One region of the Yersinia sp. 2541 StPb PI genome, then DNA from elsewhere that is predicted to be linked to it. Evidence: predicted binding sites of a transcription regulator. Region 1 holds the regulator's gene; each other region holds the start of a gene.

Region 1 (6,037 bases):
TTGTCGTTGCTCAGTTGGCTGGGGTATTATGGCGCGCTCTAATTTTGCTGCGGACTTCGGTCGCTGTTCACAGATCGTAACCGGTGCAAATGCAAATTCAGGCTGCTGGTATATAGGTTATTCAATGCGCTCAAGCTATGTTCTCAACCTGAAACATGTAAACCGAATCGTCAGACAAGGCTTCGTTACGCTTTCTGATGTAAATCCCTTGTAGTACTGCTACCTATGGCAAAAGAACAAACGGATCGCACAACGCTGGATCTGTTCGCAGATGAACGCCGTCCGGGGCGTCCGAAAACAAATCCATTATCACGTGATGAGCAGCTTAGAATTAATAAGCGAAATCAACTACGGCGCGATAAAGTGCGTGGCTTACGACGCGTGGAACTGAAGATTAATGCCGATGCCGTCGATGCTCTCAACAGCCTTGCAGAGCAGCGTAACATCAGCCGTAGTGAGCTGATTGAACAAATGTTGCTGGCTCAATTAGCCCATTCACAAGAAGGGTTTTAACCCTATCGGTTACCACGACGGCGTGGCGTAATCACTTACGCTACGCCGTTTTTACTTTACCCCGCTCATACTGAAGTCACCGGGCTGTTAGCGGTTTTTAGAATGTTTCCCAGTTTGCGTTGTTATCCACTCTCGCGCTGGCAGGTGCTGCGGTTAATGGATTTGCCCGTGTTTTCACTGCCGGTTTTACTCGTTCGTCATCTGCCTTTAGTTTAAACACGGCCACCGCCCGGTTTAACTGAGTGGCCTGCTCTTCTAGCGAGGCCGCAGCACGGGAAGCTTGCTGTACTAACGCGGCATTTTGCTGTGTCACACTGTCCATTTCTGCCACCGCTTGTCCGACCTGGCTAATACCTTTGCTCTGTTCATCAGATGCAGAAGCTATCTCACCCATTAAATCGGTCACATTGGTGATGGAACGAACAATTTCATCCATAGTAATACCAGCACTTTCCACCAAGGCCGAACCACTACTGACACGGCTAACCGACTCATTAATCAAGCCATCAATCTCCTTCGCGGCCTGTGCACTGCGTTGTGCAAGATTACGCACCTCGCTGGCAACCACAGCAAAGCCACGACCTTGTTCACCGGCACGGGCGGCTTCAACGGCTGCATTCAGTGCCAAAATGTTAGTCTGAAAAGCAATGCTGTTAATTACCGTCGTGATATCGGCTATTTTCCGCGAACTGGCTGAAATCTCATTCATGGTGTTAACCACATCTGCTACCAATATTCCGCCCTTTTTCGCGGTGGCGGAGGCATTCGCCGCCAGTTGACTGGCATGGTGTGCATTATCAGCATTGTGTTTTACGGTTGCGGTTAACTGCTCCATGCTAGCCGCTGTTTCTTCAAGCGCCGCAGCTTGCTGCTCAGTGCGGGATGACAAATCGGTGTTACCGGCTGAAATCTCGGCTGCACCATGATAGATCCCATCGGTGCTACTACGAATTGCCTGAACAGTATTCACCAAACTGGTTTGTACATCACGCAGCAGCGGGAATAACCGCCCAACACAGTTGCGACCAAAATCAGCAATAGGCAGACCAAGCTGACCAGAAGCAATCACGCGAAAATGCTCGCGAATATCGTCCAGTGGGCGCACCAGGTTGGCAACCAGATAGCGATCTGTTGCCAGTAAAATCACCAGACCGGCGATCAGCGCTGAGATAAGGGTAATGCTGCTCACTTTGGTCAAATGAGAGAATTGATCTTTAGCCACCCCGATAGCTTTTGATGCCGCCTGATTAAACTTTTCAGCCACTGAACCATACTGGCGACTCAATGCAGGTACCGTTTTTTTCGCTAAATCCTGATAAGCGGCGCTGTTATTGTCCATTGCAGCTTGATACAGCGGCGTAACCCCTTGTTCAATTAACCCACTCCATCCATCAATCACGCCGCTAACCAAAGCGGAGTCTAACTGTGCATGGTCAATAGTTTTAAATTCTGCCAACTTTTGTTTCAGGTTTTCCAATGCAACATGGGATGATTTCAATTCTTTGTCAGCATCCACGATATTACCGCTCTGGCGGTAATCTACTGAACGAGACAGACGTGTCACCATACGGAAATATTGATCCGTCCCCTGATTAACCAAATTCATATTTTCAACCAACACAGTATTCGCGTTGGAGGATTGTGTCAGTTGGTTGAGTGATAACAAGGTATAGGCCGATACACCGCCCCAGAGCAGACAAAATGCGCCAAGTACCCAAAGCAATGCCGCCCTGATAGTAATATTTTTTAAAAACTGCATGTTCGTTCCCCTTATATATCGGATAGTTATCGTTAGAGACTCTGGTGTTATTTGATGACCGAAAAGCAATAAAGGACGTTCATACAGCTAACGACAACTCCTTTGCCGGCAGACCTTCATCTGACGGGTTTCCCCCTGGCACCGCAAATTGCAACTATTCAGTTACACAACGGTTATCGGCAATGGAGTTATAAGGTTGAGCGACTCACAAAAATTTAATATCGCATAAACTTGATAAAAGCCTGATGGGGTTCTCTGGCATTATGTCGCCCTATACATGTGTTATAATATTGGGCAGAACGCTCAGTAATTTGCATAACTATTTGAATTTAAAAGGTATTTAGCTATATGGCAACTGTAGGCATTTTCTTTGGCAGCGATACTGGCAATACTGAAAACATTGCCAAGATGATCCAAAAGCAACTGGGCAAAGATGTTGCTGAGGTTCACGACATTGCCAAAAGCAGTAAAGAAGATTTAGAAGGCTTCGATATTTTGCTGATTGGGATCCCAACCTGGTATTACGGCGAAGCGCAGTGTGATTGGGATGATTTCTTCCCAACACTGGAAGAGATCGATTTCAATGGCAAGTTGGTGGCGCTGTTTGGTTGTGGTGACCAGGAAGACTACGCAGAATATTTCTGTGATGCGATGGGTACCGTGCGCGACATCATTGAGCCACGTGGTGCCGCAATCGTGGGCCATTGGCCAACCGCGGGCTACCATTTTGAAGCGTCCAAAGGTCTGGCGGATGACGACCACTTTATTGGTCTGGCAATTGATGAAGACCGTCAGCCAGAACTTACCAATGAGCGGGTTGAGGCATGGGTAAAACAGATTACTGAAGAACTGAGCCTGTCTGAGATAGTGGGTTAATCAAGCCTGTCGGAAACGCTATGGTCGTGTTCAACACTGCCGGGCGTTTCCGTTGCCTTTTATCCTTTTGAGCTGTGCTTTTTGTCATAACGTTGTTTTCTCTCTCTTTAGCTCCCATCCATGGTGAACAGCGCGTCCGGCTATCCGATTGTGCTTTGTTAAGCGGCCCACATATCCACATCTTCCTGCGCGCAAAATGAAAATAAACTGCTACAAATTTGTAACTTTATCCCTCGTCACTGTACACTTAAATGATGTGTTATCCCCATTCATCAATACACTGCATGATTAATCTTACAAAGTGTGCAATTATATCTTTGTTAACAACCACGGTTTTCATTTGGGGCTAGCAGTTCTATAATGAGACGTAATTGTAATTATTGCGCCACGGATGTCATAGGCTGAACAGCCTTAATTTGAAACGATAGTAACAGGACTGAATCCGCATGACTGACAACAACAAAGCCTTAAAAAACGCAGGCCTTAAAGTAACACTGCCCCGGCTTAAAATTCTGGAAGTGTTGCAAGATCCGGCGTGCCACCACGTCAGCGCGGAAGATCTTTATAAAAAGCTGATCGATATTGGTGAAGAGATTGGTTTAGCCACGGTTTACCGCGTACTGAACCAGTTTGATGATGCCGGTATTGTTACCCGCCACAATTTCGAAGGCGGTAAATCAGTCTTTGAGCTGACGCAGCAGCATCATCATGATCACTTGATTTGCCTGGATTGCGGCAAAGTGATTGAGTTTAGCAATGAATCCATTGAATCGCTTCAACGTGAAATTTCTAAACAGCATGGTATCAAGCTGACCAATCACAGTCTGTATCTGTACGGCCATTGTGAGACCGGTGATTGCCGTGAAAACGAGTCGGCACACGATAAAAGATAATGTGCTTTGAAAGCATTATCTTATAAAGATTTTAAGCACTGAATACACTACGGCTTATGTTTAATCCAGATTGATAGGTTCTACTGTTTGGTTAACATAAGCTATCAGCAAGATGGCCACCTTTCCCGTTCTATACCTGAGTATCTCTCGGTTGGGAGTCAGGTGGTCGTTCTTATTTATGTCCTTGATATTTATCCCCTTGGTACTGAAAGCCACTAGAGTGTTAGCGATGTTCTGGGTTCGTTCGCCTGCTAGCTATCTGCAACACCAATAACATTGGGTATCTATCCCGTTATTGTTCTTTCCTGAGTGACAAATTCACTGTTTATCGCCCCCATTTATTGACTCTCCCCCCTTTAGCGAGCTGCATCAATTTTACAGCAAAAAAAACCCCGGACCTGCCGGGGGAAAAACCATCAACTCAACTTCACTTAAATTTGTTTGGCCAAAAAATAAAGCAAACAGGAGATAACATTAGACACAGCTCGATATTACCAATTTTCAGACTTTAACCGACTCAGCACGGCTACTACGCTTACCGTCTGGGCTGGTGGAGCGGATCATCACCTCGCCACTCACGGTAGGTTTTGCCTTCGCATCATACTTCTGCCACTGCTTACCGCCATCAGTTGAATACTCGATAATCAGGCCCGGCAGTGAGATATTGGCTTCCAACTGCCCCGCCACAACCCGAGCACCGGGGACAGGCAGGCGATATGACACACCGGCTTTATCCAGTTTTGCCAGTTCACGTTGGCCCATGATGTTGGCAAAACGTTGCCAATCGATGTCCAACGCCTTGGTATCGACGCTATGCGTCTGGCCACCTTGATATTCGCGGCCCGCTTTGTAATCTTGCTCCCACGAAGCGCGATGCCAGGCACGCTCGGCCAATGGCAACATCCGCGGGAAGATCATGTATTCCATCTGCTCATCAGTGCGGACGGTTTCATTCCATGACTGACCCGAGATGCCATGTACACCCGGCCAAGGTTTATCGCTTTTCGCGCTAAAGTGATTACCATCGCGGTCCACTGAGGTCTCGGCATTCTGCGGCATGTTATCTGGTGCGAAGCTGAATACTTTCGCTTCGTCATTAAAGCGGGTTGCCCAGTAGTAACCGCGTTCATTCGGATTAACTTCATATGGCATATCGAAGTAGACATAATCTGGATTTGACGCGACCACTTCATAACCTTTATTGGCCCAATCATTGATTGAGTCAGCACCACCCCAATAGAGGGTATCCCAGAAGTTGACACCAACGCGTTTAGTGGCAAACGCTTTGGCGTCTTTGGCGTCTTTCAACCCATCCTGCCAAGCCTGCATCTTCTCGATGCCGTGAGCATTAACCAACTTACTGACTTCAATGGCAAAATAGCTGGAAAGATGTTCAACATCCTGCACCTTGCCTTGTTTGACCATATCCTGACAAACTTGTGATTTGGCCCAAGGTTTATCTTCAACACTCTTATCAATAATGCCTTTACCCGCTTCAATCGGCCCGTTTTTGTCCTGATAACCCGCACCCAAACGGATATTTTTCGCTTCATCGCCACCAAAGTGCCAGGTAGTCAGTGGCATACCGGCTTCTTTATGCATCTGCGCCATTTCGCCAATCACTTTATCGACAAACCGCTTAGAAGAGTCGAGGCATGGGTTGAGATAGCTTTTACGCTCATAGAACTGAACTGACGTGGTATTGGAATCATCAGTCGGGTCAAGCAGACGGAATTCGTTAGCTTCTTTTTCTTTGCCCTGTTTCATTAGATTGTTATAACGGGCTTCCATCGACACTACGGCTGCACGGGCGTGTGCTGGCACATCGATTTCAGGGATCACATCAATCTGGCGTGCTTTGGCATATTTCAGAATCTCAATATAATCATCACGAGTGAAATGGCCGCTACCCATATTATTGCTGTCTGGGCCAGAACCCAATTGCGGCAGCAAGCAGGTATTCTCCGTCAAATCGTGACAACGTTTGCTACCAACA
Region 2 (6,037 bases), 560 kb from region 1:
CAGCTTAATTGAGATACCTGGCCCTTCATAAATTCCCCTGCCATTTGAGGCTTTGCCGATAGCATGGATTGCTTGTTGATAGGAGAGCAGATAAGCCTGAGCATCTACCTCTGTCAGTGCTGCCTCACCCAACATATCGTAAGAGTAACGGAATCCTTTATCTTCCAGTTTACGGGCGTTCGCCAATGCCTCGGCAATGGTCTCGCCGGTCACAAATTGCTCGCCCATCAGGCGCATCGCCATATCCACACCTTTGCGGATCAATGGCTCACCACCTTTACCGATAATACGATTTAAGGAGCCGGAGAGCTTAGCCTCATTATGAGTAGAGACCAGATGGCCGGTAAAGAGCAGCCCCCAGGTCGCCGCATTGACAAACATCGACGGGCTGCGCCCCAAATGAGAGTGCCAGTTGCCGTTACTGATTTTATCGCGGATCAGTGCATCACGAGTGGGCTTATCAGGAATACGCAGTAGTGCTTCCGCGAGACACATCAATGCCACACCCTCTTGTGAAGAGAGGGAGAACTCTTGCAGTAAGCTTTGCACGATACCCGCGCGACCATTAGCACTCTTCTGGTTACGCAATTTTTCAGCAATGGAATAGGCCAGCTTATGGGTTTCTTGCGCTAAATCGGCCGGTAAACGTGCTTGCTCCAATAACATCGGTATGGCTTCAGTTTCGGGACGACGATAGGCCGCAGTGATGGCCGCACGAGTTACTGATTGTGGTAGCACTTGCTCGGCAAAATCTAAAAATGGTTGATGTGCGCTTTCAGTGACTTGCGGCATAATATCGTCCGTTTCCGCGATAGGGGTCACATGGGGTGTTGGCAATTCGGGTAGCTCACTGCCACTTTCCAGTCGTTCCAAATAGTTAAAAATGGCCTGCTTGATCAGCCAGTGTGGCGTGCGGTCAATACGCTGTGCCGCGCCCTTGATACGGTCGCGTGTTGCTTCATCGAGTTTCACGCCCATTGTGGTGCTACCCATGCTGTCCGGCTCCTTTAATAAGGGGGATTATGATTTGATTCCTGATAATATCAGGCATGTTGCAACTTTGTGCAACCGTGTTAAATCACGGCGTGAATGAAGTGTGAATTCAGTCTTGTTTTTAACAATCGAGCGGGGCGTAGGAGGGATCGAATATTATGTTTAACTAAGGCTAATGCTAACAATGGTAGGCTTTGTGAGGGATTAACCTTAGGTATGACTCATTTTGCAATGGAAGGTGTAACCTCTAACATGGCGTAATGTGATGCAGGGTGAATTTTTTGTAAAAAATTTGTTTAATTTGTTGTGAGTAAGGAAACTCCTCCACTAGGATAGCCACCGCGAGATGGCCGTTCGCCAGCGAATAGTTGTGCTGGTAGTTTATTTGAGTTCGAGATTCATCTCTGGTGCAACTGAGTGTCACGTTCCGGCTCTCCAGAGTGAAAACATGACACCGCACTGAGCGGAAAGAACTCAAAATAGCGGGATATATTAAAACGATAATACGCACTATGGAGACGTTGCATGACCATGAATACGCCAATGTTGGTGACTTTTTTAGTTTACATTTTTGGGATGATATTAATTGGCCTCATGGCCTACCGGGCAACCAATAACTTTGATGATTATATTCTGGGTGGGCGAAGTTTAGGCAGTGTGGTCACTGCATTATCTGCCGGTGCTTCCGATATGAGTGGCTGGTTATTAATGGGATTACCGGGGGCAATATTCCTGTCGGGTATTTCCGAGAGCTGGATAGCCATTGGTTTAACGATTGGTGCTTATCTTAACTGGAAGTTGGTCGCAGGCCGTTTGCGGGTTCATACCGAAGCCAATAACAATGCACTGACATTGCCTGATTATTTCACCAGCCGTTTTGAAGATAAGAGTAAATTGCTGCGGGTGATATCAGCGGTAGTTATCTTGGTTTTCTTCACTATTTATTGCGCTTCAGGAATCGTTGCCGGTGCGCGTTTATTCGAAAGTACGTTTGATATGAGCTATGGCACCGCATTATGGGCTGGTGCTGCGGCCACCATCGCCTATACCTTTATTGGCGGTTTCCTCGCAGTAAGCTGGACGGATACAGTACAAGCAACGCTGATGATTTTTGCTCTGATCCTGACCCCGATTATTGTTATTCTGGCGGTGGGAGGTATCGACACTTCCATGATGGTCATTGCTGCGAAAAATCCCGCGAATATCGACATGTTTAAAGGGCTGAATCTGGTTGCCATCCTCTCTCTACTCGGTTGGGGATTGGGTTATTTTGGTCAGCCACATATTCTGGCGCGTTTTATGGCGGCAGACTCTCACCGTACTATTCGTAGTGCACGCCGCATCAGTATGACTTGGATGATCCTTTGTCTGGCAGGGACCATCGCGGTGGGCTTCTTTGGTATTGCTTACTTTGAAAACCATCCTGAACAAGCTGGGAATGTGAGCCAAAATGGCGAACGTGTTTTCATTGAGTTAGCTAAATTACTCTTCAATCCATGGATTGCCGGTATTTTACTGTCCGCTATTCTGGCAGCCGTCATGAGTACCTTAAGCTGCCAGTTACTGGTGTGTTCTAGTGCGTTGACGGAAGACCTGTACAAAGCATTCCTGCGTAAAAAGGCCAGCCAGAAAGAGTTAGTGTGGGTCGGCCGTGCCATGGTGTTGCTGGTGGCATTGATAGCTATCGCACTGGCAGCGGACCCGGATAATCGGGTTCTTGGTCTGGTTAGCTATGCATGGGCTGGTTTTGGCGCCGCATTTGGTCCTGTGGTTCTTATCTCGGTGATTTGGCCACGAATGACTCGCAATGGCGCACTGGCAGGGATGTTGCTCGGTGCTATTACGGTTATCGTCTGGAAGCAATATGCCTGGTTGGGCTTGTATGAAATTATACCAGGCTTCCTATTTGCCAGTATCGCCATTGTGGTGGTGAGCTTGTTGGGCAATACGCCAAGTAATACCATTACTGAACGTTTCCGTAATGCTGAAGCGGAGTTTAAAACCATTTAATAGCGCACACATGCAGTTATTAATAGCATTTACTGTTGCTTAACATCGCCTCCTGTACAACAGGAGGCTTTTTTTTGCTGAAAATTGCGCCAGATATCGATAAATAGGCTGAGAGGGCGGTGCGACCTAAAAAAACGTATCTTAATGAATTTATTTGTTATTTAACCTAGCAGAAACAACTTGCCACAGTTTGTTTAACAATATTCTTATTTAGCCTCTTGAATTTCTTTTTGCCAGAATGATAATCACTATCGTTCTTAGTTTTACTTTTCTTTACGAAAATTGACGTTACTCATAATTACATATTTATACCCATATCCAGCGCAGGGGTGCTTAGCATGTTTGTCCCATTTCTAATTATGTTTCGTGAAGGGCTGGAAGCCGCGCTGATTGTTAGCTTGATAGCCAGTTACCTTAAGCGTACTCAACGCGGTCAATGGATGGGGGCAGTGTGGATTGGAGTGGTAACGGCAGCCGCGCTATGCCTTGCTATCGGCATCTTTATTAATGAAACCACAGGTGAGTTTCCGCAAAAACAGCAAGAGCTGTTTGAAGGTATTATTGCGGTGGTCGCAGTTTGCATTTTAACCTATATGGTTTTCTGGATGCGCAAGGTATCCAAGTCAGTCAAAGTCCATCTGGAAGGGGCAATTGATAATGCACTCAACTCAGGCCGCAGTCAGGGCTGGGCATTGGTGGCGATGGTCTTTTTTGCCGTGGCCCGTGAAGGGCTTGAATCGGTATTCTTCTTACTGGCGGCTTTCCAGCAGGATGTCGGGATTGGCGCGCCAATTGGCGCAATACTTGGCCTGACCTGCGCCATTTTGGTGGGGATGGCTATCTACTGGGGCGGCGTTAAGTTGCATCTGGCTAAATTTTTCAAATGGACCAGCCTGTTTATCTTGTTTGTCGCCGCAGGCCTGGCCGCCGGAGCCATCAGAGCTTTCCATGAAGCCGGTCTGTGGAATCATTTTCAGGATATCGCGTTCGATTTGACGAATGTGCTCTCCACTCATTCACTGCTCGGCACCTTCCTTGAAGGGATGTTTGGCTATCAGGAAGCACCAACAATCAGCGAAGTTGCGGTCTACTTTATCTATCTGATTCCGGCACTGATCCTCTTTTTCCTTCCACCACGCACTACGGCGGCCACAATTGCCCCTGCTGCGCGGAAAACTAACCAATAATTCAGGAATTTTCACATGTCTAACCGGTTCTTCCGTCGCACTGCATTGCACGCCGCGTTACTGGCACTACCTGCTGTGGCTATCAACGTACAAGCAGCTGATATTCCACAAATTAAAATTACCGTTAACGATAAGCAGTGTGAGCCGATGGCGCTGTCTATTCCTGCCGGTAAAACTCAATTTATTGTTCATAATGCCAGTCAGAAAGGGTTGGAGTGGGAGATCCTCAAAGGCGTGATGGTGGTTGAGGAACGCGAAAATATTGCCCCGGGTTTTACCCAGAAGATGACGGCTAATTTGGAGCCGGGTGAATACGATATGACCTGTGGCTTACTCAGCAACCCGAAAGGTAAATTGACAGTCACGGCGGCTGGTGATCACGCGGCGGTAAAACCGGACGCGATGGCATTGGTCGGGCCAATTGCTGAATATAAAGTCTATGTAACACAAGAGGTTGCCCAATTAGTCACGCAAACTAAAGCCTTTACTGATGCAATCAAGAAAGGCGATTTGGCTCTGGCGCGCAAGTTGTATGCGCCAACCCGCCAGCATTATGAGCGTATCGAGCCGATTGCTGAACTGTTCTCAGATTTGGATGGCAGTATCGATGCCCGTGAGGACGATTTTGAGCAGAAGGCCGCTGATCCGAAATTTACCGGTTTTCATCGGTTAGAAAAAATCCTGTTTGGTGACAACACCACTAAAGGCGCGGATAAATTCGCCGACCAACTGTACAAGGACACCCTGGAACTGCAACAACGCATCACCGGCCTGACATTTGCGCCAAATAAAGTGGTTGGTGGTGCTGCGGGCTTAATCGAAGAGGTTGCGGCCAGCAAAATCAGTGGTGAAGAAGACCGTTATAGTCGTACTGATCTGTGGGATTTCCAGGCCAACGTTGATGGAGCACAGAAAATTGTTAATCTGCTGCGGCCATTGCTGGAAAAAGCCGACCAGCCGCTGCTGCAAAAAATCGATGCTAACTTCAAAACCGTCGATAGCGTATTGGCGAAATATCGCACGAAAGAGGGTTATGAGTCTTACGAGAAGTTAACTGACGCCGATCGTAATGCTATGAAAGGGCCGATTACGGCACTGGCGGAAGACCTTGCTCAGCTTCGTGGCGTATTGGGTTTGGATTGAGGCATTAAGATGAGTAAGAAAACCGACCCGCAACACGGGTCGTATCAACATGGTAGCGGGGCGGCGTTGCCCTCCCGTCGGCGTTTACTGCTGGGTATGGGCATGATGAGTGGTGCCTTGGCTCTTGGCGGGGCAAAGATAGCCCGAGCGGCAGATTGCCCTGCACCCGAGGCTGCACTTGCGCAAGATGAACGCTGGCAGAAGCAGCCCTTTTATGGTCAGCATCAGTCAGGGGTATTAACCCCACAGCAAGCGGCCATGATGCTGGTAGCATTTGATGTACTGGCCACCGATAAGGCGGCCTTGACCCGATTATTCAAACTGCTGACGGAGCGGCTGGCCTTCCTGACCCGCGGCGGGCATGCACCTTCGGTTAATGCCAAATTGCCACCGCTGGATTCTGGAATTATGGGGCCGGAAATTTACCCGGATAACCTGACCATTACGGTTTCTGTGGGGGATTCCTTGTTTGATGAGCGGTTTGGTTTGCAGGGGCAGAAACCACTGCGGCTACAAAGAATGACGCGCTTCCCCAATGATTCACTGGATGCGGGTTTGTGTCATGGTGATATCTTGCTGCAAATTTGTGCTAATACCAATGAAACGGTGATTCACGCTCTGCGCGATATTATCAAGCACACGCCAGATTTACTCAGTGTGCGGTGGAAGCGTGAAGGTTTTATTTCTGCTCATGCGGCCCGTAG
Region 3 (6,037 bases), 2.7 Mb from region 1:
TGCTTCACAGTTCAGCCGTGAGTTTAAACGCTATTTTGGTCTCACACCCAGTGAAGAGGTCGCTAAACTGCGGACTAACTGATTTTACGGCCCAGCGAATAATGGCAATAAAAAACGGCGCAGTGAGCGCCGTTTAACTGCTTGAGTCACGAGGCAAACACAGGGTTACTCAGTGACACTTTTACGTTTACACCACACCAACACCAGTGTGCCGACCAAACCAATCAGCAACAACACTATTGGTAAAATCATCAGTGCTGTCATCACCTGGTTTTCATAGTGCTTAACGAATGGGATATGACTTAGCGCGAAACCTAACCCAACGACACTCCCCACCCATAGCAGCCCGCTTAACCAATTAAAGAACTGAAAACGTGCACTGTTCAGGCCAGAAATACCCGCCAGCGTTGGCAGTAAAGTCCGTACAAAAGCGAGAAAACGGCCAATTATCAGGGCCGCCAAACCATGGCGTACAAACAGAGTATGGGCGCGTTGCCGATAATGAACCGGTAGCTGTAACAGCCACCTTTTAACTATTTTAGTATCGCCTAACCACAGCCCTTGCAGGTAACTGAGCCAACAACCCAAGCTGGCAGCAGTGGTTAAAATTATCATGGTCGGTAAGAACCCCATGACTCCCTTGGCAATTAATGCACCCGCCAATAGCAACAAACTATCACCGGGGAGGAAAGAAGCCGGTAGCAAACCGTTTTCTAAAAATAGGGTGGTAAAGAGAATGCCGTAAATGACCCAAATCACATTCGGATCGGCAAGTTTACTAAAATCCTGCTGCCATAAGGCATGAAGGATTTCGCGTAATACATCCATTTCTGTTCCTGTTTGCCTAGCGTGTGAGGATATTGTTGTAAGGACTGGTCTAGTGTATCCGTAATGGCGCGGATCCACATTGATCTTATCCTCAATAATCGAATTTTTGAGGGATATATACGTGTCGATGAGACTATTTGTGTAAGAGAGGATTAATGCGCGGATATTGTTACCGCGCATTAACAAATCAATCGTTCAGAAACCCTTACTGCACTGTTTTGATGCGCTCAAATCCTGCGGCCAAATCGTCCTGCAAATCTTGCACATTCTCCAGACCAATATGCAGACGGAACAGTGTGCCTTTTATCCCGTCCCCTTCATACTGACGAATGGCACGGATATTCTCCGGTTGATAACCCAGAATCAAGGATTCAAAACCGCCCCATGAAAAGGCCATACTGAAGTGGGTGAAATGGTCGAGATAAGCCTCTAACTGTTGCTGACTTAACTCTTCTTTTAATTCAAAAGAGAACAAGCCATTACAGCCAGTGAAGTCTCGTTTATAGAATTCATGGCCTTTGCAGCTTGGCAGGGCAGGGTGATAGACAGTGGCAACTTCCGGGCGCTGAGCCAGCCAGTTAGCAATTTCAATACTGCTTTTCTCGTGTTGTTTTAAACGCACGCCCAGTGTGCGCAATCCACGGCTAGCAAGATAAGCTGTGTCAGCATCAACCATTTGCCCCATCAGATAAGAGTCTTCCCGCAGTTGCTCCCAACAACGCGCGTTGGCAACGGCAATCCCCAGCATCGCATCAGAATGACCAATGATGTATTTAGTTCCTGATTGGATAGAGATATCAATACCAAAATCCAGTGCTTTAAACAGCACACCCGCAGCCCAGGTGTTATCCATCATAATAATGATGTCTGGTGAAACGGCCCGGATGGCTTGTACCATTGCCGGAATATCTTGTACTTCCATGGTGATGGAACCGGGTGACTCAAGGAATACCACTTTGGTTTTTGGGGTAATTAATGAGTCGATCCCGGCACCTATCATCGGATCAAAATAGGTCGTGGTGATATTCATGCGTGATAAAATTTTATCGCAAAAACTTTGGGCCGGCTCATAAGCAGAACCGGTCATTAGCACATGGTCACCCGTTGCGACAAATGACAAAATTGCGTTGCTGATAGCCGCGGCACCGCAAGGATAAAGGACGCAACCTGCGCCACCTTCCAGCTCTGTCATCGCCTCTTGCAGCGAGAAGTGAGTCAGGGTGCCTCGGCGGCCATAGAATAATTCGCCTTTTCCCCGATTGATAGTGGCATGCTTCTTCGCTTTTACCGAGTCGAAAACCAGCGATGAAGCTCGCTGGATCACCGTATTCACTGAGCCTTGAGTAAATCGTTTACTTCTGCCCGCACTGACTAAGGCTGTTTCCAGTTTTTCTGTCGTTTCTTTGTTTGCAGACATGATCGTGTCGTCACCTTTATATAGGATATGCTGTAGTTCCAGAGCCAGCATTCATTTTAGAGATATATTCCTTACGTTAGCATGATGATTGTTATGTGGGGGCAGCTTTCACCATGAAAAAAACTAAAGAGAGTGACGCGCTGTTTTCTGACGGTTTGTAATGGAGAAATTCTGTGTAAGTGGCAAAACAAGGGATTTATTAAGGAGTCTTGGTGAGAGTTCTTTAGTTCAATCAATCACTTCTTATCTTTATATCTAATGTTATCGGCATGGAATAATTAAGGTCGCTATCATTTCTATTAATTTACATAATTGTTTCAATCAGAATAATTCTCTTTCATTCTTAAAAAATCGTCTCAAATACTAATGATAATTACTATCAATTCCCGATTTGTTTGATATGATCGGCACCTGATTTCGTCCTTAAATTGATATGCATATTGGGTGGAGGCACAGCGTGAAAATAGCTGGCAAAGAGATTAAAGATAAATCATTCGTGCAAGGCCGGATGATAGCAGGCGTAATGGCATTATTGCTGGTGGCCGGTTTGGCAGGTCATGCACAGGCCGCGCCAGGCAACAGCAGTGCAGTCGCTGCATCTGTTGCTACACCAACAACTGCAACGTCAACCCCACTACCTACACCGGAAATCACACCGGTCGCTGCAAATGCACAAGCTGTTGCACCTGCAAACCCAGCACCTATGGTCCAGCCTCTGGCGGCACCTGTGCCACAAGGGTTGGCAATGGACTTATCTGTCTGGGGCATGTATCAGCATGCAGACGTCGTCGTTAAAGGGGTGATGATTGGTCTGGTGTTAGCCTCAATCGTAACCTGGACTATTTTGTTCTCCAAAGGTACTGAATTATTCCGTGCTCGCCGCCGTTTGCAGCAAGAACATGAAGTTATCGGGGCTGTGACTGATATGGATACCGCGTCTGAGCGGGCGGAGGCTTTTAGCACCGATAGCATTAGTGCCTTACTGCTACGAGAAGCGCAAAACGAGCGCCTATTGTCGACAGAATCCAATGATAACAATGGCATTAAAGAGCGTACGGCTTTCCGGTTGGAACGCCGTGTAGCAGCCATTGGTCGCCAAATGGGTAAAGGCAATGGATTCCTGGCTACTATCGGTGCAATCTCACCGTTTGTCGGGTTGTTTGGCACCGTGTGGGGCATTATGAACAGCTTTATTGGTATTGCTCATTCGCAAACCACCAATCTGGCTGTTGTTGCACCGGGTATCGCAGAAGCCTTGCTGGCAACGGCGTTAGGTCTGGTCGCAGCAATCCCTGCGGTAGTTATCTACAATATATTTGCTCGCTTAATTGGTAGTTACCGTGCACAGGTGGGTGACGTTGCCGCCCAAGTATTGCTGCTATTAAGCCGCGATCTTGATCTGGCGAGCAGCGCTGAGGCAAAGTCATCTAAGCATCCTCACCAATTGCGTGCGGGGTGATTTATGGCCATGCGTATGAATGACAATCTTGATGAAAGCGGTGAATTACACGAAATCAACGTGACACCCTTTATCGATGTAATGTTGGTACTGCTGATAATCTTTATGGTGGCAGCACCATTGGCAACAGTCGATATTAAAGTGGATTTACCAGCGTCTTCAGCGGTACCACAGCCGCGGCCGGAAAAACCGGTATTCCTGACAGTTAAAGCCGATAATCAGCTTTATGTCGGTGACCAGCAGGTTGACCGCGACACTCTGGCCGCGGCGTTGGATAAAATGACGCAATCCAATAAAGAAACCACTATCTTCTTCCAGGCGGATAAAGTGGTGGATTATGAAACTCTGATGAGCGTGATGGATGCGCTACGCAAATCAGGTTATCTCAAGGTTGGCTTAGTCGGTATGGAAGCGGGCATGGCAAAATAGCCTGCAACGCAGGCGCGGTTACGGTTGCCGCGCCTGACATTAATCTTTCGGCGTATTACGGCCCACTTCACTGGTATCTACCGCCCCCAACGCTTGTAGAAGGTCGCCTTCCAGTTCATGAGTATTTTGTGCTTCGTAGTAATTCTCCTCACCTACGCACTCTTTCCAATCGATATATCTTGGCGAACGGGTGTTATATAAAGGTTTATATCCAATAGCGATGAAAGCCATAGTGATCCCATTCTCTTTTATTTTTTTGCACATACCTTTTTTGATAAGGCTTTGTGTGACATAAAAACCTTTATTTTCTTTATGTGCACTTTCAAAGCTATCATTACCATCAGAAAGAATTATCATCAGCTTTTTATTGGTGTTAGAGCTGATTTCATTAAATAAATTATTAGCAGATAATATCCCTGAACTTATTAGTGTACCGCCTAAAGGGGACATATTAATCATATCATCGATAATCTCATTACTATCATGTTCATTTAATGAATAGGAGTTTGCTCGATTTAAACAAACGTAGCTATTGAATATGTCATCAACTGGAAAGTTAATTACTTTCGGTGGTATCACTGCGCTGTTGCGTGGTATTGAGTTTATCGTTGCAACGTAATCAATACTCTCTCCTATTATTTCAAGTTGATATAATTGTTGGAGGATCTTTTGTGAGCGGGAAAGGAATGTATAAGCAGACTCTGCATCTTCAATATTTAATTCATCAATTTTATTTTTAGTGTCATTATATATCTCGCTGGTTACTTTCCCATATGCGATATGGTCAATATTTTCTAATCCCTCCAATCCAGGGAATTTTTTTAACCCAGATAATGTATATTTACGAAGGTAATCACCATTTGGGCTATGTTGCTTTGGCACAAAAGGTAAATGGCAATACTCCTTCGTTTGTGCACCGTTCCCAATACGCTGTTTAGTCCCCCATGAAAATGGTATAAACCCTATGGTATGTATATTCTCATTTTTTAAGATGTTATTATTGAGGCGGTTAAATATGTCTCTCAACGCATCTATTTTTTTGGCTCGGATTCATTATGATTAAAATGATCATCCATTGAACCAGAGTAATCTGCGACAAATACTACATCTATATTCTCTATCGGTGCACTGATTATATTTTTTCTTGCTGCTCCTCTATCTGTTGCATTTATCATCGCACTAAAATTGGTTACTGGATTGTTAGTTAAAAATCTAGCCAAGTAGCTCATGTTGATCTCAGCCGCATACTCAATTCTGCCATTATTATTGATTATATCTATAGTCGGTGTTGAAAATATTTCTGCTGGCAGATAAGCATGAGCATAAGAACTCACTATGGCTTCATTCTGCGCTATTTGAGTTAAACTCGGAGTACTATGGTTATTTTCTACTGTCAGTGCTAATGTTGCTTGCTCCATTGCATCTGAGAGTTTGGCTTTTTTCTGTAAAAAATGAGTGAGCTCAAAAGAAAAAAATATTAGCCCAATAACCAAGGGCAAAAATATAATAAAGGGAAATAAGATAGCCCCTTGCTCATTCTTTATCAATGGCACCAATAGTCGTACTTTAATGTGAGTAAATCTATTTTTTATCATAAATAGCCTTTTTTATAAATAAGTTCATCCTCGCTAGGATTAACGCTCGATAGTTACCGCTGATGACCTTAATATAGGGATGGGTTCTATCTGGCTAAACAACGCTTGATACCCTGTGGGGGCAGGTAAACATAAGGTGACCTGGTACAGTGGCACCCACCGGCCACGATTACTGTAGGGTGATAAATCGTCCATTTCACGCAATGACATAATGGGTTGACAAATACCGACGCTAAACTCTTCACTCTTAGTATCATTAATAATCTTATTACCAGGTGCTGCTGATTCAGCGGGATTAAAATGTAATGT
Region 4 (6,037 bases), 1.9 Mb from region 1:
TATCGATAAACCAGATGCCTAATTAGCTACCACTGTAATTATTTTCTGACATCCCTTTCTCCGCCTTATCTTGTGATCCCGTTAGCTTACGTCGTCGGTGAAAACGCATACACTAAACTGTCGTTTACTCTCGTTAATAAGGGTCATCATGGTCTATCAGGCAGCTTCCTCCCGTTATCAAGAGATGAAGTATCATCGTTGTGGTCGTAGTGGATTAATGCTTCCGGCAATTTCTCTTGGCCTGTGGCATAACTTTGGTGACAGCACGCTGTACGAAAATAGCCGCAATTTAGTGCATCGCGCTTTCGATAGTGGTATCACCCATTTTGATTTAGCCAATAACTATGGCCCGCCGCCCGGTTCAGCCGAGCTGAACTTTGGCCGCATCCTGCAACAAGACCTGCGCCCCTATCGTGATGAACTGATTATCTCTTCCAAAGCGGGATACACCATGTGGCCCGGCCCTTATGGTGACTGGGGTTCGAAGAAATATCTGGTAGCCAGTATCAACCAAAGCCTACAACGTATGGGGCTAGATTATGTAGATATTTTCTACCACCATCGCCCGGATCCTAATACACCATTGGAAGAAACCATGGCCGCATTGGACCTGCTGGTGCGCCAAGGTAAAGCGTTGTATATCGGGTTGTCCAACTATCCAGCGGCGCAAGCCCGTCAGGCCTGTGAAATTCTGGCAAATCTCGGTACGCCTTGCCTGATTCATCAGCCTAAATACTCTATGTTCGAACGCTGGATTGAAACCGGGCTGCAAGATACTTTGGATGAGTATGGCGTAGGATCTATTGCCTTTTCTCCGCTGGCAGGCGGCGTATTGACGGATCGCTATTTGGCGGGTATTCCGCAGGACTCAAGGGCTGCCAGTGGCAGTAAATTCCTTAATCCCGAGCAGCTTACCGCAGAAAAACTGGCCAAGGTGCGCCAGTTGAACGCATTGGCCCACGAACGCGGTCAGAAGTTGTCACAGATGTCTTTAGCCTGGGTATTACGTGGCGGGCGGGTGACTTCAGCACTGATTGGTGCCAGCAAAATCAGCCAGATTGACGACGCGGTTGGTATGCTAGCCAACACTGATTTCAGCACCGAAGAAATCAAACGTATTGAAGATATTCTGGTGTAAACGCTCTCTCCAAAGTCCCCAACAGGGGCACTCCGGTGCCCCTAATCCATCATTATTACAGATAAATCTCAATTTTTTATTTTACAGTTTTATCTGAATCACAGTTGCCGAACCGCAGTTTAAGATAGGCCATAGCCAATAAAGCTGCGCAAGGATAAATCATGTCAAAAGTGGATGTTTTGAAACCAACGATATTTAGACCTATTGCGTTAAGACCACTGTTATTAGTAACGATATTAGCCTGGTTTCCTCTCGTTCCTATGGCAAATGCCGAAAGTATTGAGCTACTCCCCAGTGTTTCATTGCAGATCGGTGAGCAAGATCGCCGTGGCAATTATTGGGATGGTTATGACTGGCGCGATCAACGATGGTGGCAGGATCATCAGGGGCAGGATTTAGGCGAACGAAATCGCCATGGACATTACTGGGATGGGCACCGCTGGCAAAACAGAGACTGGTGGCAAAAGAACTATTATTACCGTGAAGGGCGCTATCAGAAACACGATAAACATTATGACAACCACGGCAAGAAACATCATCGAGGAAAAGGGCATGACCGCCATCATGATGATGACTAATTAAAAAAGCTTCTGGCGGATGATTGGCTATCGATCCCGCCAGTATGAAGAAGTTAGAGCAAGCTAATCAACAGATAAGCATTTAATCCAACCACCACTAACACAATCATCTTCCCCAAAATCTGAATCAATTTTGAGTTAACCATCTCTCCCATCAATTCTTTATTGCCAGTAAAGACCAGCAATGGAACTAACGCCAACGCAATACCAAAACTCAGCAGTACCTGGCTCATCACCAAGATCCGTGTTGCATCCATACCCGCCAGAATGACAATAAAGGAAGGCAACATCGTGACCGAGCGTCGCACCCAGATAGGGATATAAAACCGGACAAAGCCTTGCATGACGACCTGCCCTGCCAAGGTCCCCACCACTGTCGATGACAACCCAGCGGCAACCAGACTCAAACCAAAAATAGTGGCTGCGGCATTACCTAACAGGGGTTGTAGTGTGAGGTACGCTTGCTCGATTTCAGCAATACTGCCATAACCATTGAAATGGAAAGCCGCCGCCGCCGTTGCCATCATAGCCAGATTCACAAAACCGGCAATTGTCATGGCAATCGCCACATCCAATTTAGTCGCAGCATAACGGGATGCCTTGGAGTTTTCTCCCGCCGTTTGCGTCAAGGATGAATGCAGATAAATAACATGCGGCATAATCGTGGCACCTAATACCCCGGCCGCTAGAAACACCGCGTCACGGTTAGGCAAGTCAGGAACCAACATACCGCGACCCAACGCCGCCAGTTCTGGTCGGGAGAAAATAAGTTCTACAATATAAGCCGCCGCTACAAATAACAGCAACCCACCGATAACCAGTTCGAGAGGTTTTTGCCCACGCTTTTGCAGCATAAGAATCAGGAAAGTGGCAATGCCGGTCAGGACAGCACCTTCAAGCAGGGTCACACCTAGCAGTAATTTAAACCCGATTGCCGCCCCAATAAACTCGGCCAGATCCGTGGCCATGGCGATGATTTCGGCTTGTACCCAGTAGGCCCATACCGCAGGCCGTGGAAAACGATCACGGATATGCTCAGCCAGATTTTTACCAGTGGCAATACCGAGTTTAGCGGACAGTAATTGGATCAACATAGCCATGATGTTGGCCCAAACCACCACCCACAATAAGGTATAACCGAAAGAGGCCCCCGCCTGAATATTGGTTGCGAAGTTACCGGGGTCGATATAACCGATGGCCGCGATAAAAGCAGGCCCCATCAGGGAGAGTTTTATCCTCCTTGATGTACGGCGGGATGTATCGACAGCACGGCTATTCAGCATTCAGTATTACCCTTGAAAACTTACGTCTACTTTCTTATCAATAATAATATCTAAATGATAATAATTATCAAGCGCACTTGGCGTGGTAGAACTTATCTCTCTGATAGCTAACACCGTATAATCAGCCGTGTAGCAATCACCCGTGGTAGCTTTCTGAAAAGTTGGGTTAAATGTTCCATCGCCCTTTTCGTAACGAATGACTACAATTGATCAACCTAGCATATTTAAACTACTTCCGTAGCAAATTATTAACATCCTATTTTTTGTGATCCACTCCACTAATTCGTTTGCATTAGTGCAAGTGAATTTCTATATTTGCTGCCTACATCTCGTTTTTAATGTAGCCGTTACATAAAATGTCCACCGAAATCTAGCCTGCCTCAAATTTGGAGCACACATGTCCCATATTCTGCAGTTTGCGTTGGCCTTAGTCGTGGTGGCCATATTAGCTCTGGCGATCTGTAAGGATCGTAAAAGCATCCGCATTCGGTTTGTTATTCAATTGCTGGTAATTGAAGTGTTGTTGGCGTACTTCTTCCTCCATTCGGAAGCTGGATTGGGTTTTGTGAAAGGATTCGCCGGTTTATTCGACAAGTTGCTTGGATTTGCCGCCAACGGTACCGACTTTGTCTTTGGCAATATGGGTGATAAAGGTTTGGCGTTCTTCTTCCTGAGAGTGCTGTGCCCTATCGTCTTTATTTCTGCTCTGATTGGTATTCTGCAATATATCAAAGTTCTCCCCGTCGTTATTCGTATCATTGGTACTTTGCTGTCTAAAGTTAACGGCATGGGTAAGCTGGAATCATTCAACGCCGTCAGCTCACTGATTCTGGGTCAATCTGAAAACTTCATCGCCTATAAAGACATTTTGGGCAAAATGTCTGAAAAACGCATGTACACCATGGCAGCAACCGCGATGTCGACAGTTTCTATGTCAATCGTGGGTGCATATATGTCAATGCTGGACGCGAAGTTTGTGGTTGCGGCGCTGGTACTTAACATGTTCAGTACCTTTATCGTGTTGTCATTGATCAACCCGTATAAAGCAGAGGACGAGGAAGAGTTGCAACTAAGCAACTTGCACGAAGGCCAAAGCTTCTTTGAAATGCTGGGTGAGTACATTCTGGCCGGTTTCAAAGTTGCTATCATCGTTGCAGCCATGCTGATTGGTTTTATCGCGTTAATTTCTGCGATGAATGCCTTATTTAGCTTGCTGTTCGGTATCAGCTTCCAGGGTATCTTGGGCTATGTCTTCTTCCCGTTTGCCTGGGTGATGGGCGTACCGACTCATGAAGCCTTACAAGTTGGTGGCATCATGGCAACCAAACTGGTATCTAACGAATTCGTGGCAATGATGGACTTGCAGAAAGTGGCATCAGAACTGTCGCCACGCAGCGTGGGTATTCTGTCAGTGTTCCTGGTTTCATTCGCTAACTTCTCCTCTATTGGTATCGTAGCCGGTGCGATTAAAGGTTTGAATGAGCACCAAGGGAATGTAGTTTCACGCTTTGGCTTGAAGCTGTTATACGGCTCTACGCTGGTCAGTGTGCTGTCCGCCTCTATTGCGGGCCTGGTACTCTAAGTATCAGAAAAAAATCTCTAAAGAGGCGCTACGGCGCCTTTTTTTATACCTGCGATTCATACCCGGACTATTTACACGGATGATGACTCTTTGAGTAATCAAAGGCTGGACAACTTTAGTGGGTAAGTTTAATGCCGCGACTGATGTGATATGCCCGTTAATAAGCAATAGATGGCGTTCTAAGTGAGGTAGTAAATATAATGGTGGGTCGTGCGGGATTACTCGGTCTCTGACCTCGCCCTTCGGGTCAACGCTCCCGCGTTGCTGTCTCGCTTCGCTCGGCTCGAACCTGAACGCAGGGTCTCACCCACACGATTTCGTGTAGTTTTTGAGTTTTTAAATCTGGGGAAGTTAATACGGTACTTGATATAATGGTGGGTCGTGCGGGATTACTCGGTCTCTGACCTCGCCCTTCGGGTCAACGCTCCCGCGTTGCTGTCTCGCTTCGCTCGGCTCGAACCTGAACGCAGGGTCTCACCCACACGATTTCGTGTAGTTTTTGAGTTTTTAGATCTGGGGGAGTTAATACGGTACTTGATATAATGGTGGGTCGTGCGGGATTACTCGGTCTCTGACCTCGCCCTTCGGGTCAACGCTCGCGCGTTGCTGTCTCGCTTCGCTCGGCTCGAACCTGAACGCAGGGTCTCACCCACACGATTTCGTGTAGTTTTTGAGTTTTTAGATCTGGGGGAGTTAATACGGTACTTGATATAATGGTGGGTCGTGCGGGATTCGAACCTGCGACCAATTGATTAAAAGTCAACTGCTCTACCAACTGAGCTAACGACCCATTATATAGATTTATTCGACATTTTTAACACGAGTCATGCGGGATTACTCATCCTGCGGATTCGCCCTTCGGGTCAACGCTTACGCGTTGCTGTCTCGCTTCGCTCGGCTCGAACCTTTAACCAATTGATTAAAAGTAACTATTCTGCCAACTGAGCTAACGACCCATTATATGGTAATACGAAGTAAAAGAAGTGGTGGGCGATACCAGATTCGAACTGATGACCCCCTCCGTGTAAAGGAGATGCTCTACCAACTGAGCTAATCGCCCACTTCTACTACCTTGAATCTTAATACTTTTAACAATGAGTGATGAGTGGTGGGCGATACCAGATTCGAACTGATGACCCCCTCCGTGTAAAGGAGATGCTCTACCAACTGAGCTAATCGCCCTCATCTATCTCATTTATTGCATAACACGTCGAGTTTGGTGGGCGATACCAGATTCGAACTGATGACCCCCTCCGTGTAAAGGAGATGCTCTACCAACTGAGCTAATCGCCCCGCCGTGTTGTTGGAGTCGCATTATAGGGATAGTTCGAAGTGAGTCAACGGTTTTTAAAACGAAAACAATCGTTCGCCGCAAATTTAAACAGGATGCGATATTTATCGCCGCTATGAACCTTTATTAAATGATCCCCAAAATATTTCAAGGTGCAGGACGGCG

The links. Region 1 encodes Fur, which represses iron uptake genes when iron is present. Its sites were predicted from a motif close to ATAATAATGAGAACNACTATCAA; they were not measured.
Region 2: a site for Fur is predicted at 3,242-3,264, ahead of efeU (iron uptake transporter permease EfeU). Genes of this name have one in related genera too.
Region 3: a site for Fur is predicted at 2,606-2,628, ahead of exbB (tol-pal system-associated acyl-CoA thioesterase). Genes of this name have one in related genera too.
Region 4: a site for Fur is predicted at 3,048-3,070, ahead of V1953_RS06025 (Nramp family divalent metal transporter). Genes of this name have one in related genera too.

Annotation. Positions count from the first base shown of each region.
Region 1 covers NZ_JAZGQB010000001.1:3,290,303-3,296,339, forward strand. The annotation lists gene ybfE (LexA regulated protein) at 226-513, shown strand; gene V1953_RS14880 (methyl-accepting chemotaxis protein) at 611-2,272, opposite strand; gene fldA (flavodoxin FldA) at 2,621-3,148, shown strand; gene fur (ferric iron uptake transcriptional regulator) at 3,595-4,041, shown strand; gene V1953_RS14895 (beta-N-acetylhexosaminidase) at 4,543-6,037, opposite strand, start outside.
Region 2 covers NZ_JAZGQB010000001.1:2,732,574-2,738,610, reverse strand. The annotation lists gene putA (trifunctional transcriptional regulator/proline dehydrogenase/L-glutamate gamma-semialdehyde dehydrogenase) at 1-993, opposite strand, end outside; gene putP (sodium/proline symporter PutP) at 1,519-3,003, shown strand; gene efeU (iron uptake transporter permease EfeU) at 3,342-4,190, shown strand; gene efeO (iron uptake system protein EfeO) at 4,206-5,333, shown strand; gene efeB (iron uptake transporter deferrochelatase/peroxidase subunit) at 5,343-6,037, shown strand, end outside.
Region 3 covers NZ_JAZGQB010000001.1:615,035-621,071, forward strand. The annotation lists gene V1953_RS02690 (AraC family transcriptional regulator) at 1-82, shown strand, start outside; gene V1953_RS02695 (DedA family protein) at 166-828, opposite strand; gene metC (cystathionine beta-lyase) at 1,034-2,245, opposite strand; gene exbB (tol-pal system-associated acyl-CoA thioesterase) at 2,703-3,704, shown strand; gene exbD (TonB system transport protein ExbD) at 3,708-4,133, shown strand; gene V1953_RS02715 (hypothetical protein) at 4,173-5,159, opposite strand; gene V1953_RS02720 (TadE/TadG family type IV pilus assembly protein) at 5,165-5,728, opposite strand; gene tadF (tight adherence pilus pseudopilin TadF) at 5,768-6,037, opposite strand, start outside.
Region 4 covers NZ_JAZGQB010000001.1:1,359,435-1,365,471, reverse strand. The annotation lists gene V1953_RS06040 (LysR family transcriptional regulator) at 1-22, shown strand, start outside; gene V1953_RS06035 (aldo/keto reductase) at 149-1,138, shown strand; gene V1953_RS06030 (DUF2502 domain-containing protein) at 1,300-1,716, shown strand; gene V1953_RS06025 (Nramp family divalent metal transporter) at 1,770-2,999, opposite strand; gene V1953_RS06020 (NupC/NupG family nucleoside CNT transporter) at 3,397-4,581, shown strand; RNA gene V1953_RS06015 (RtT sRNA) at 4,783-4,908, opposite strand; RNA gene V1953_RS06010 (RtT sRNA) at 4,954-5,079, opposite strand; RNA gene V1953_RS06005 (RtT sRNA) at 5,125-5,250, opposite strand; tRNA gene V1953_RS06000 (tRNA-Lys) at 5,296-5,371, opposite strand; RNA gene V1953_RS05995 (RtT sRNA) at 5,415-5,506, opposite strand; tRNA gene V1953_RS05990 (tRNA-Val) at 5,566-5,641, opposite strand; tRNA gene V1953_RS05985 (tRNA-Val) at 5,688-5,763, opposite strand; tRNA gene V1953_RS05980 (tRNA-Val) at 5,799-5,874, opposite strand.